3 regions of the Paraburkholderia largidicola genome follow, and region 1 is predicted to be linked to each of the others. Evidence: predicted binding sites of a transcription regulator. Region 1 holds the regulator's gene; each other region holds the start of a gene.

What was found. Region 1 encodes LexA, which represses DNA repair genes until DNA is damaged. Its sites were predicted from a motif close to ACTGTATNNNNATACAGT; they were not measured.
Region 2: PPGU16_RS04260 (PA0069 family radical SAM protein) is a predicted target of LexA. The motif match lies at 2,364-2,381, and genes of this name have one in related genera.
Region 3: recA (recombinase RecA) is a predicted target of LexA. The motif match lies at 1,501-1,518, and genes of this name have one in related genera.

Annotation. Positions count from the first base shown of each region.
Region 1 covers NZ_AP023174.1:1,964,228-1,968,380, reverse strand. Annotated here, with positions in the region: gene PPGU16_RS08760 (universal stress protein) at 1-177, shown strand, start outside; gene PPGU16_RS08755 (DUF2939 domain-containing protein) at 214-861, opposite strand; gene PPGU16_RS08750 (hypothetical protein) at 980-1,324, opposite strand; gene lexA (transcriptional repressor LexA) at 1,352-2,002, opposite strand; gene PPGU16_RS08740 (sulfate ABC transporter substrate-binding protein) at 2,348-3,406, shown strand; gene cysT (sulfate ABC transporter permease subunit CysT) at 3,512-4,153, shown strand, end outside.
Region 2 covers NZ_AP023174.1:951,534-955,686, forward strand. Annotated here, with positions in the region: gene PPGU16_RS04245 (acyl-CoA dehydrogenase) at 1-288, shown strand, start outside; gene PPGU16_RS04250 (D-amino acid dehydrogenase) at 355-1,641, opposite strand; gene PPGU16_RS04255 (Lrp/AsnC ligand binding domain-containing protein) at 1,808-2,296, shown strand; gene PPGU16_RS04260 (PA0069 family radical SAM protein) at 2,407-3,552, shown strand; gene PPGU16_RS04265 (NINE protein) at 3,561-4,028, opposite strand.
Region 3 covers NZ_AP023174.1:541,099-545,251, forward strand. Annotated here, with positions in the region: gene PPGU16_RS02375 (sensor histidine kinase) at 1-593, opposite strand, end outside; gene PPGU16_RS02380 (response regulator transcription factor) at 603-1,373, opposite strand; gene recA (recombinase RecA) at 1,610-2,686, shown strand; gene recX (recombination regulator RecX) at 2,694-3,488, shown strand; gene PPGU16_RS02395 (DUF2889 domain-containing protein) at 3,659-4,153, shown strand, end outside.

The DNA of each region.
Region 1 (4,153 bases):
ATTGCCTCGCTTGCGAATGAATTGCACGCCGATCTCGTGGTGGTCGGGCATCGCTGCCGCACGGGGCTGTCGCGCTGGTGGATGGGCGCGGGCAATACGCCGCTGCTTGACCGCGTCTCGTGCAGCATTCTGGTTGCGTGCTCGTCGGCGGCTGAAGAGGAACAGGCGGCTGCGTGACGCAGCCGCCGTCGGCGCACGTGGCGTGAAGAAGCGTCAGCCGTTCAAATCCACGGCTGACAGCTTCCAGGTAAAGAGTCCCTGGCGAAGGAAGATCGCTGCATAGCGCGTGTCGCCGACGCCGTGCTGATAAGTCACGACGAATTCATTGACACCGCGGTAGCCCGCCGTGGTTTGCGGCGGTTGAGGCGGCGTGTTGCCGTTGGCGTTAGCCTGGCTCGACGCAGGCGCAGGCGCAGGCGTTTGTGGCGAATTGGGCGCCGGATTGTCTGCTGGCGCAGCGGGCGGCGGAGGCGGGCGCTCGCCCGGTTCGCCGCGTGGTGGAATGCCGTTGAGCAACGCGGCGACACCATCCGGCGTCGCATAGGCATCGACGAGCGGGCCTATCAATGCAACACCGATCATCGCGCCGATGGCGGCAAGCGGATTGCCGTTGTGTTGCACGTCGAGCCGGCGCGTCAGCAATCCCGTGACCTGTAACTTGAGGCTGTCGCGCAGCGCCGGGTAATCGACGTACGCATTGACCGTGTCGACATCGCGGGAATCGGCGGCGCGTTTGAGCCGGTCAAGTGCGATATACGGCGATGCGTACGCATAACCCAGTGCAGCCACGACGACGATCACGATCAACGCGATCAGAAGTGGCCGACCCACCCGGCCTTTCATCTTTACCAGACCTGCCATTGTGCAGAACGCTCCGTTTTCAATGTCGATCAGGTGTGGACCCGATCGGCACTGAAACGATCCCACGAGTTTGCAAGCAAGCGTTTCCGGACGTCGATATCAAGCGCATGCGGCGCGCTCACGCCGCCTGTTGGGCCAGCTGATCGCCTTGCTCGGCAATCGCGCGATCGATCATATTGCAGACGGCGTCCACCGTGCCGACCATGATGAGCCGCGACGACCCGTGATAGACCCGCACGGGTGCGCGCCGCGCCGGTTCCGCATTGAGGCCCGAGTTCAGCGACACGCGCGCAAACGCCGGCTGCGCGGATGGCAGCGCCTGGGGTTCTTCATCGAACAGCGATGCCGTGCGGCCCGCGACGTTCGACGCAAGCGCCGTCAGCGAACCACAAGGGACAAGCTCGCGCAGATGGCGCAGACGACCGAACTGGCGAAAGGGCAGCAAGCGGGCAAGGCGTTCCATGAGTCTCTCCAGACAGTGTTCAGCTAATTAGAATTCAGTCGGCCGGATCAGCCCGACCGCGATGCCTTCCAGCGCGAACTCCGCGCTGCCGGCCTGAACAAAAATGTTTTCGTAATCGGGGTTCTCGGCGATCAGCTCGATACCGTTGGGCCGGCGCTTCAGGCGCTTCACAGTCACGTCGTCACCCAGACGCGCGATGATGATCTGGCCATCTTTCGCTTCGCTCTTCTTCTGTACGGCCAGCAGATCGCCGTCGAAGATGCCCGCGTCGCGCATCGACAGGCCGCGCACCTTCAACAGGTAGTCGGGCTTGCTCGAGAACAGCGACGGGTCGCACGTGTATGTCTGCGAGATATGTTCTTGCGCGAGGATCGGGCTACCGGCTGCCACGCGACCTACGAGCGGCAGTGACAACTGCATGATGCTCGCGTGCGGCAGCGTGAACTGGTGCGGGGAATCGTCCTGGCCCGCAAGCAGACGGATGCCGCGCGACGCGCCCGCCGCCAGCTCGATCACGCCTTTGCGCGCCAGCGCCCTCAGGTGTTCTTCCGCCGAATTGGCGGAGCTGAAACCGAGCTCGGCGGCAATCTCGGCCCGCGTGGGCGGGAAGCCCGTGCGCTCGATGGCGCGGCGGATCAGTTCGAAAACCTGCTGCTGACGTGCGGTGAGTTTGGTCATGGCGCCACTGTATGGATAGACAGGTGACTGTATTTTTATACAGTATTCGGCGCATTTCAAGCTTTACTTTAAGTTCGTCGCGCCGGGTGTCGTGTGAACGTCGAAAGCCGACGCTGTAACGGCCTAAAGAACGCGTGCACGGACGCAAACCATTCCTTTACCACTATTGCGTATTAAAAAATGAAGAAACATTATTTTTAATGATGAAGCCGCCCGGATAGACTGGCCTCCATTGATGCAGCAGCAACGCCCGCGCAGCGGCAGAGGCGCTTGCCGCTTGCGCAGCAGCGAAACGCGGCAATCAGCGGAAAACAGGCAGTCACACCAACAAGACGGAGAAGGTCGATGGGCATTCGGATCACGGGGTTGGCAGGAGCACAGAAGGCAAGGCGCAGCAGCGCGAAGCGACTGGTCGCGGCGCTCGCGTTGGGCGCAGCGTCGGCGGTCGGGATGATCGCGCAGGCGCATGCGGATACGACGCTGCTCAACGTTTCTTACGATCCGACCCGCGAGTTGTACCAGGACGTCAATCAGGTCTTCGGCAAGGAATGGAAGGCGAAGACGGGCGAGTCGGTCACCTTCAAGCAGTCGCACGGCGGCTCGGGCGCGCAGGCGCGTTCGGTGCTCGACGGCCTGCAGGCCGACGTCGTGACGCTTGCGCTCGCTTACGACATCGATGCACTCGCCAACAAGGGCCTGATCGACAAGAACTGGCAGAAGCGCCTGCCCGACAACGCGTCGCCGTACACGTCGACGATCGTGTTCCTCGTGCGCAAGGGCAACCCGAAGCACATCAAGGACTGGGACGATCTGGTGAAGCCGGGCGTGTCGATCGTGACGCCGAACCCGAAGACCTCGGGCGGCGCGCGCTGGAACTATCTGGCGGCGTGGGCGTACGCGGCGCATCTGCCGGGCGGCAACGACCAGAAGGCGAAGGAATTCGTGTCGAAGCTATATAAGAACGCAGGCGTGCTCGACTCCGGCGCGCGTGGCGCGACGACGAGCTTCGTTCAGCGTGGCATCGGCGATGTGCTGATCGCATGGGAAAACGAGGCGTTCCTGTCGGTGAAGGAATTCGGCACCGACAAGTTCGAGATCGTGGTGCCGTCGGCGAGCATTCTGGCCGAGCCGCCCGTCGCCGTGGTGGACAAGGTGGTCGACAAGCACGGCTCGCGCAAGCTCGCCGACGCATATCTGAACTTCCTTTATAGCGAGGAAGGCCAGGAGATCGCCGCGAAGAACTTCTACCGTCCGCGTTCGAACAAGGTGCCGGCCACGCTGACCGAGAAGTTTCCGAAGTTGAAGCTGTACACGGTCGACGACTCGTTCGGCGGCTGGACGAACGCGCAGAAGACGCACTTTGCCGATGGCGGTGTGTTCGATTCGATCTACCAGCCGCAGTGAAACCACGCAGCGGCCATGTTTGAACAAAGGCGCGCCCTCGGGCGCGCTTTCGGCAATGGTGCGACGGCACGCGTTGCAACGCATAAAACCTGAAAGAGCTTTCGCATGACGACGTTGACCTTTCGCAAGCCGAGCGCGATACCCGGCTTCGGCCTGACACTCGGCATCACGCTGGCGTATCTGAGCCTCGTGGTGCTGATTCCGCTCGCGGCCACTTTTCTCAAGACGGCTACGCTCGACTGGAGCCAGTTCGTGCGCGCCGTCACGTCGCCGCGCGTGCTCGCGTCGTACCGGCTGACGTTCTTCTCGGCGCTCGGCGGCGCGCTGATCAACGCGGTGTTCGGCTTTCTCGTCGCGTGGGTGTTGGTGCGCTACGAGTTTCCGTTCAAGCGCATCGTCGATGCCGTCGTCGATCTGCCGTTCGCGCTGCCTACATCGGTGGCGGGCATCTCGCTCGCGGCGATCTATTCGGGCAATGGCTGGGTCGGCCAGTTTCTCGAACCGCTCGGCATCAAGATCGCGTTCACGCCGGCGGGCGTGCTGGTCGCGCTGACCTTCATCGGCCTGCCATTCGTCGTGCGGACCGTGCAGCCCGTGCTCGAGGAGTTCGAGCGCGAGCAGGAAGAGGCGGCCGCGTGCCTGGGCGCGTCGCGCTGGCTGACGTTCCGGCGCGTCGTGTTTCCGTCGGTGTTTCCCGCGCTGCTGACGGGTTTCGCACTGGCGTTCGCGCGTGCGTTGGGCGAATAC
Region 2 (4,153 bases), 1.0 Mb from region 1:
GTCGCGTTCGTCGTCGCGAATACGAAGAGCGATCCGAACGCGGTATTCGCCGGCAGCGTGTCGTATCTGAAGCTCGCGGGCATCGTGCTGGGCGGCTGGCAGATGGCGCGCGCGATGCTGGCGGCGCAACAGAAACACGCGCAGGACCCGTCGTTCTACGGCGCGAAAATCGCGACCGCGCAGTTCTTCGCGGAACATCTGCTGCCGCAGGCGGTGGCGCTGGAAGCGTCGATTACCAGCGCGAAGGGCGGCGAGGGCGTGCTCGCATTGTCGGAAGATCAGTTCTGACGACGTCGAAGGCAGAAAAAACAACGGCGCCGCGAAGGCGCCGTTGTTGCATCAGGTGGAACCGAATCAGGCGTAAGCCGGACGAGTCTGCCCCGTCGTCTCGCCGAGATAGCGATGCACCGACAGATCGCCCGACTGGATCGCCGGACGCTTGCCCGAGATCAGATCGGCGAGCAGCTGGCCCGAGCCGCACGACATCGTCCAGCCGAGCGTGCCGTGTCCCGTGTTCAGGAACAGGTTCGGCACGGGTGTGCGGCCGACGATCGGCGTGCCGTCCGGCGTCATCGGACGCAGGCCCGTCCAGAACGTCGCTTTCGACGTATCGCCGCCGCCCGGGAACAGATCGTTGACACACATCTCGAGCGTCTCGCGGCGCGCCTGCTTCAGCTTCTTGTCGAAGCCCACGATCTCCGCCATCCCGCCGACGCGAATCCGGTCGTCGAAACGCGTGATCGCGATCTTGTACGTCTCGTCGAGCACCGTCGATACGGGCGCCGACCCGGCATCGACGATCGGCGCCGTGATCGAGTAGCCCTTGAGCGGATACACCGGAATCTTGACGATGTCCGACAGGAACTTCGTCGAATACGAGCCCAGCGCGACGACGAAGCTTTCCGCGCGCACCATCTCGCTGCCGCACTTCACGCCAGCGATGCGATCGCCTTCCATCGCGAGCGCGTCGATCGGGGTGTTGTAGCGGAACTTGACGCCCAGTTGCCCGGCGAGCGCGGCGAGGCGCGTCGTGAACAGCTGGCAATCGCCTGTTTCGTCGCCCGGCAGGCGCAGACCGCCCGTCAGCTTGTGCGACGTCGCGGCGAGCGCGGGTTCGGCACGCGCGAGGTCGTTCGGCATCAGCAGTTCGTACGGCACGTTCGCGTCTTCGAGCACGGCGATGTCCTTCGCTGCGCCATCGAGTTGCTGTTGCGTGCGGAACAGCTGCAGCGTGCCGCCCGTGCGGCCTTCGTACTGGATGCCCGTCTCGGCGCGCAATGCCTGGAGGCAATCACGGCTGTATTCGGCGAGACGCACCATGCGGCCCTTGTTGACGGCGTAGCGCGCGGACGTGCAGTTCTGCAGCATCTGCCACATCCATTGCAACTGGAATTGCGTGCCGTCGAGCCGGATGGCGAGCGGCGCATGCTTCTGGAACATCCATTTGACGGCCTTCAGCGGCACGCCCGGCGCCGCCCACGGCGCGGCATAGCCCGGTGAAATCTGGCCGGCGTTGGCAAAGCTCGTTTCGAGCGCAGGACCTGCTTCGCGATCGATCACGGTGACTTCATGACCGGCGCGCGCAAGATAATAGGCGGTCGTTACCCCAACGACGCCACTGCCCAGAACGACGACTCGCATAGCTGCTCCATAAAGGTCGGAAGGCCGCGGCGTGATGGAAAACCTCGTTTCTTCGTGCTTTTGTTCGATTGACGAGGTGATATGCCGAATGCCTAGTGTTAACCGCTATACTATTTGCGTCGTGGTAGGTTTTGTTATTGTATTTTTCAGATTTTCAGTAAAAACCATGCGTACACAGCGTCAGCCGATTCGAGCGCTCGACAAACTCGATCACAAGATCCTGAGAATCCTCCAGCAGGACGGCCGGATCGCGATGAAGGAACTGGCCGAGCAGGTGGGTCTTTCGGTGACGCCGTGTATCGAGCGCGTCAAGCGCATGGAGCGCGACGGCGTCATTACGGGCTATCACGCACGCGTGAATCCGGCGGAGCTTGGCGCGGCGCTGCTGGTGTTCGTCGAGATCACGCTCGATCACAAGAGCGGCAACATGTTCGACCAGTTCCGGCGAGAAGTGCAGAAGATTCCCGAGGTGCTCGAATGCCATCTGGTGTCGGGCGACTTCGACTATCTGATCAAGGCGCGCATCGGCGAAATGGCGGACTACCGGAAGCTGCTTGGCGACATCCTGCTGCAACTGCCGGGCGCGGTGCAGTCGAAGAGCTATGTCGTGATGGAGGAAATCAAGGAAACGCTGAACATTGCCGTAGGCGAATGACGCTTACGGCGGGGCTCCCTGGCGGTTGACCCGGCCCCGAAAGTCACGCTCGACAAACGCGGTAAACACTGTATATTTGTACAGTATTCAGCGTTGCTTCGACGTGTGCCGTGACAGACTACGACCGAGACATTCCCGAATTTCCAATCGCGCCGCCCGCTCCGCGCAAGGGGCGGGGCGCGGTCACGAATCTGCAGGGCCGCTACGAAGTCGATCAGCGCGAGGCCGTCGACGATGGCTGGATCGCGCCGTCGGAAGAGGAAAGCGGGCGTCCCGCGTTGCGCACGCAGATATTCGAAGAACGCGCGAAAAGCATCCTCACGCATAACCAGTCGCCGGATATTCCGTTCAGCGTGTCGCTGAATCCTTATCGCGGCTGCGAGCATGGCTGTATCTATTGCTTCGCGCGGCCTACGCACAGCTATCTCGGCCTGTCGCCGGGGCTCGACTTCGAAAGCCGGATCTACGCCAAGGTCAATGCGCCGGAACTGCTCGTGCGCGAAATGGCGAAGAAATCGTACGTGCCGGAACCCATCGCGCTGGGCGTGAATACGGACGCATGGCAACCCGTCGAGCGGGACCTCCAGCTGACGCGACGCGTCATCCAGGTCATGAGCGAGCACAACCAGGCGTTCGCCGCGATCACCAAGAACTCCCTGATCGAGCGCGATATCGATCTGCTTGCGCCGATGGCCGAGAAAGGGCTGATGATGGCTGCCATCACCATTACGACACTCGACGCCGACATCGCCCGCACGCTGGAGCCGCGCGCCGCCACGCCCGCGCGGCGCCTCAGGACGATCCGGACGTTGACCGACGCAGGCATACCGGTGGGCGTGAGCATTGCGCCTGTTATCCCGTTCGTCACGGATCAGGACATGGAGCGCGTACTCGAGGCCTGCGCGGAAGCGGGCGCGACGAGCGCGAGCTATATCGTGTTGCGTCTTCCGTGGGAAGTGGCGCCGCTCTTCAAGGGTTGGCTGGAAGCGCATTTCCCCGACCGCGCCGAGCGCGTGATGAACCGCGTGCGCGATATGCGGGGCGGCAAGGACTACGACGCGTCGTTTTCGACGCGCATGAAAGGCGAAGGGCTATGGGCCGATCTGCTCAAGCAGCGCTTTGCGAACGCGGTGCGGCGGCTTGGTCTCAATGCGCGCAATCACGGCATTCTCGATATGTCGCATTTCAAGCGGGTCGAGTTGCCCAAGCCGGTTAAACCGGCCGCACCCGACACGCCTCAATTGAGTCTTTTCTGAGCGCGACCTTATTGCGAGATCGCTTTTGCGGCCTCGACTTGAGATTCGAAGTAGGTCTGGAACGATAGCGCGAGTCCCGTCATCAGTAGGAATGCGCCGATCAGCAGCGAAAAGATCACGACGAAGATGACGGTCCAGCCGGAACGGCTCTGCTGGCCGGTGTGCGCGTTGAACTGGGCGTCCCATTTCTCATCTGGGCGCAGACCGTAGACGATCGCCGCGAGAAAGGCGGCCAGCATCGACACGGCGCCGGGGAACGCGAGAATCCAGCCCATGATCGCGGCGCGCTCGGTCGCGGCTAGCAGCATGAAGCCAGGAATCCCGATGATCGTTCCAACGAGGTGCGCCCAGCCCCACACGTCGCGCAAACCGTACAGATAGAAGCGGTGTGCGCCGAGTGTGCCGAAGAAGAAAGCGAGCGCGGCGGTAAGGGTCTTGGAGCGAAAGCGCGAGTTATGCGTAGCGACGGTGGCCATGAACGTGAGCGACAGGGTGACGGACGGCTTCGGCGGCTGCGGATCCCGCGCACAGCCGAGCGCATTCTACGCTGCCCGCATCTCGCGCGGCACGTGTGCAGACTTATGCCGGCATTCCGTGGAGG
Region 3 (4,153 bases), 1.4 Mb from region 1:
GCGAGCGCGCTGCGTTTGTCGAGCGTTTCGGCCACCTGCACGAGCACGGGCTGCGCGCCCGGCGTCTGCGGAAACTCGACGGTCGTGTAGGCGACGCGGATGTCGTTGCCGCGCACCATGTCGTCGCGAAACTCGACGATGCCCGGCTGCGGCCGGTCTTCCTCGCGCGGCAGCGGCATGTCGCGGTCGCCTGCCACCAGCTCGCCGCGCGTGCCGAGCACCTGATAGAACACGCTATCTATATTGTCGGCGCGGAGAAAGTCACGCGTCGAATCGGGCAGCGTCAGCTCGGCGATGCCGTTGACGGGATGAATCTGCCGCGCGAGCACATAGGCGTCGGTTTCGAGCGCGCGATCGAACGGCCCGTTCGCAATCGACTTCGCGACCAGATATGTGACGGCCAGGCTCATCGGCCATAGCAGCAGCAACGGCGCGAGCATCCAGTCCAGGATCTCGCCGAACAGCGAACGCGGACGCGCCTCGGCAGCCGCCTCGGTTTCATCGGGCGGCGCGAAAGGATTCGCGTAGCGCGCGTCGCGGACTTCATCGAGATCCGCCGCGTGCGCCGTGGCGCGCGGTGCGCGGACGGACATGGAACGCCTTTACTTGAAGTAGTGGCTTGCGGGCATGGCAGCGGGCGCGTCAGAAGGCTCGGACTGCTGCGCCGGCGTCTGGGGCGCAGCCTGACTTCCCGTTTGCGCGGCCGGCGCGGCCTTCTCAAGACAGTAACCCAGCCCGCGCACAGTGATGATGCGCACGCCGCTCGGTTCGATCTTCTTGCGCAGCCGGTGCACGTAGACCTCGATCGCGTTGTTGCTGACCTCTTCGCCCCATTCGCACAGGTGATCGACCAGCTGTTCCTTCGACACCAGCCGCCCGATCCGCTGCAACAGGACTTCGAGCAATCCTAGCTCACGCGCGGACAGATCGATAACCTGCTCATTGGCATAGGCAATCCGGCCGACCTGATCGAACGACAGCGAGCCGTGCCTGACGACGGTCGGGCCGCCGCCCGCGCCGCGCCGCGTGAGCGCACGCACGCGCGCTTCGAGTTCGTTCAGCGCGAAGGGCTTGGCCATGTAATCGTCGGCGCCCAGATCGAGGCCTTTTACGCGCTCGTCGACGCTGTCGGCTGCCGTCAGGATCAGCACGGGTACGTTCGAATTGCGCGCGCGCAAACGCCGCAGCACTTCGAGGCCGGACATTTTCGGCAGGCCCAGATCGAGGATGACGAGGTCGAAAGTCTGCATCGACAGCGCGGTATCCGCTTCGGCTCCCGTCTTCACATGGTCAACGGCGTATGCCGATTGGCGGAGTGATCGGACGAGACCGTCCGCGAGTATGCTGTCGTCTTCGGCAATGAGAATTCGCATGATGCGCCCTGCCCGGCCGGCACCGGGGCGCTCCGGCGCACAGCGTCTCCGAAAAATTTTTGTCGGTAGTCGGTGTTGTCCGATTGCACATGTGGACGTCCGCATGCGAATCGGGCTTGCCAAGACTACTGTTTTTTTATACAGTGTCTGCGTTTAGCGTGCTGGTTGGTCGAACCGGGTTCACAACGGCCTGCACACCTGCCTCAGACGCCGTTCATCATAGCAAAGGACGATTCATGGAAGAAAGCAAGAAAGGCTCGGCTGGACTGACTGCGGAAAAAAGCAAGGCACTCGCGGCCGCGCTTGCGCAGATCGAAAAGCAGTTCGGCAAAGGGTCGGTCATGCGGCTCGGCCAGGGTGAGGCAGTCGAAGATATCCAGGTGGTCTCCACGGGATCGCTGGGCCTCGACATCGCGCTGGGCGTTGGCGGTCTGCCGCGTGGCCGTGTGGTGGAAATCTACGGGCCGGAATCGTCGGGTAAAACCACGCTGACGCTGCAGGTCATCGCCGAAATGCAGAAGATCGGCGGCACGGCGGCGTTCATCGACGCGGAACACGCGCTTGATATTCAGTACGCGCAAAAGCTCGGCGTGAACGTCAGCGACCTGCTGGTCTCGCAGCCGGACACGGGCGAACAGGCACTCGAAATCGCGGACGCGCTGGTGCGTTCGGGTTCGATCGACATGATCGTGATCGACTCGGTGGCGGCGCTGGTGCCGAAGGCCGAAATTGAAGGCGAAATGGGCGATTCGCTGCCGGGTCTGCAGGCGCGTCTGATGTCGCAGGCGCTGCGCAAGCTGACGGGCACGATCAAGCGCACGAACTGCCTCGTGATCTTCATCAACCAGATCCGCATGAAGATCGGCGTGATGTTCGGCAACCCGGAAACCACCACGGGTGGTAACGCGCTGAAGTTCTACGCATCGGTGCGTCTGGACATTCGCCGTATTGGCTCGATCAAGAAGAACGACGAAGTGATCGGCAACGAAACCCGCGTGAAGGTCGTGAAGAACAAGGTGTCGCCGCCGTTCCGCGAAGCGATCTTCGACATTCTCTACGGCGAAGGTATCTCGCGTCAGGGCGAAATCATCGATCTCGGCGTGCAGGCAAAGATCGTCGACAAGGCGGGCGCCTGGTACAGTTACAGCGGCGAGCGCATTGGTCAGGGCAAGGACAACGCGCGTGAATTCCTGCGCGAGAATCCGGACATTGCACGCGAAATCGAAAACCGTATCCGTGAGTCGCTGGGCGTGAATGCGATGCCGGCGGGCGCCGCCGTCAGTGCCGACGAGGAAGTAGGCGAAGAGGAGTAATCGTCGCGTGATACGCAAGGGCCGCTCCGCTTCCTCGACTCCGGGCGCAGGACGCAGCGCGGGCGGCCCGCGTGACGACGATGCATTCGAATCGTCGTCACGCGTGTCTTCAAGCTCGTCTGTTTCTACCGCAGCATCGTTTTCAAGCGACTCGTCATCCGACAGCTTCGATCCATTCGAATCGTTCGATGCGCATGATCGTGCCGCCGGCCTGGGTGCCGCTTCGCGTGACCGCCCGAATGCGAATGCCGGCAGCGAAGAAGTCGCCGAGGAAGTCACCTATACGCGCTCGCGTCGCCAGCCAGGCGAAGGCAAACCCGCTGATACAGCGAGCCGCGCTTCACAACGTCCAACACGCTCTCTCAAAGGCCGCGCGCTCGGCTATCTTTCGCGCCGCGAATACAGTCGCGCTGAGTTGTCGCGCAAACTCTCGCCGTACGCGGAAGAGGGCGAATCAATCGACGCATTGCTGGATTCGCTCGAAAGCGAAGGCTGGTTGTCGAATTCCCGTTTCGCCGAAAGCCTGCTTAACCGGCGCGCGTCGCGCATGGGGGCGGGCCGCATCGTCAATGAGCTCAAGCGTCATTCGGTCGGACAGGAACTGGTCGAAGAAGTCAGCGCGCAGTTGCGCGAAACCGAACTGGCGCGGGCGCAGGCCGTCTGGCGCAAGAAGTTCGGCACGTTGCCTGAAACGCCTGGCGAACGTGCCAAGCAGGCGCGCTTTCTTGCAACGCGGGGTTTTTCTCAGGGAATCATCGGGAAGATTCTGAAGGGAATCGACGAAGACTGGCCGTCGGAATAATGCGGCACGCAGTGCATACCGAAATGACGCACTGCACGAAACACCTCGCCGAAACGCCATCCCCAAGGCGGCTCAAACCCGCCCCCGTCAAGCCTCTGCGGGCTTCGGCCAGTCTCAAATACCCAGTATGCTAAAATTCAGGGGTTCTTCAATCCGGCCTTTGTTCTCGCATGCCGCTTTCTCCACCAGTGTCCCGACAGTTGCGCCATCGCCGCGCAATCCGAGCGGAGGCATTTGAGCGTGAAGATGGCCTGTGGGATATCGAGGCATGCCTCACCGACGAAAAGCCACGTGACGTGACGCTTGCGTCGGGTGTCCGGCCGAACGGCTCGCCGATCCATGAACTCTGGCTCCGCATCACGATCGATCGCAAGCTCAATGTCGTCGACGCTGAAGCGTCGTCCGACTGGGTTCCGTATCCCGGTCTGTGTGAAGCCTCCAATCCCGCCTATCGTGCCCTCATCGGGCTCAATCTCTTCCATAACTTCCGTCGCGATGCTGCCCGTTTGCTGGCCGGCACGGCTGGCTGCACGCATCTCACCGAGTTGTGCGCAATTCTGCCCACTGCCGCCATCCAGGCGTTCGCAGGCGACGTGTGGAACACGGATAAAGGCAGGCCGGGAAGCGAGGGGCCCGCGAGTTCGCCCAATGGATCAGCAGACGCT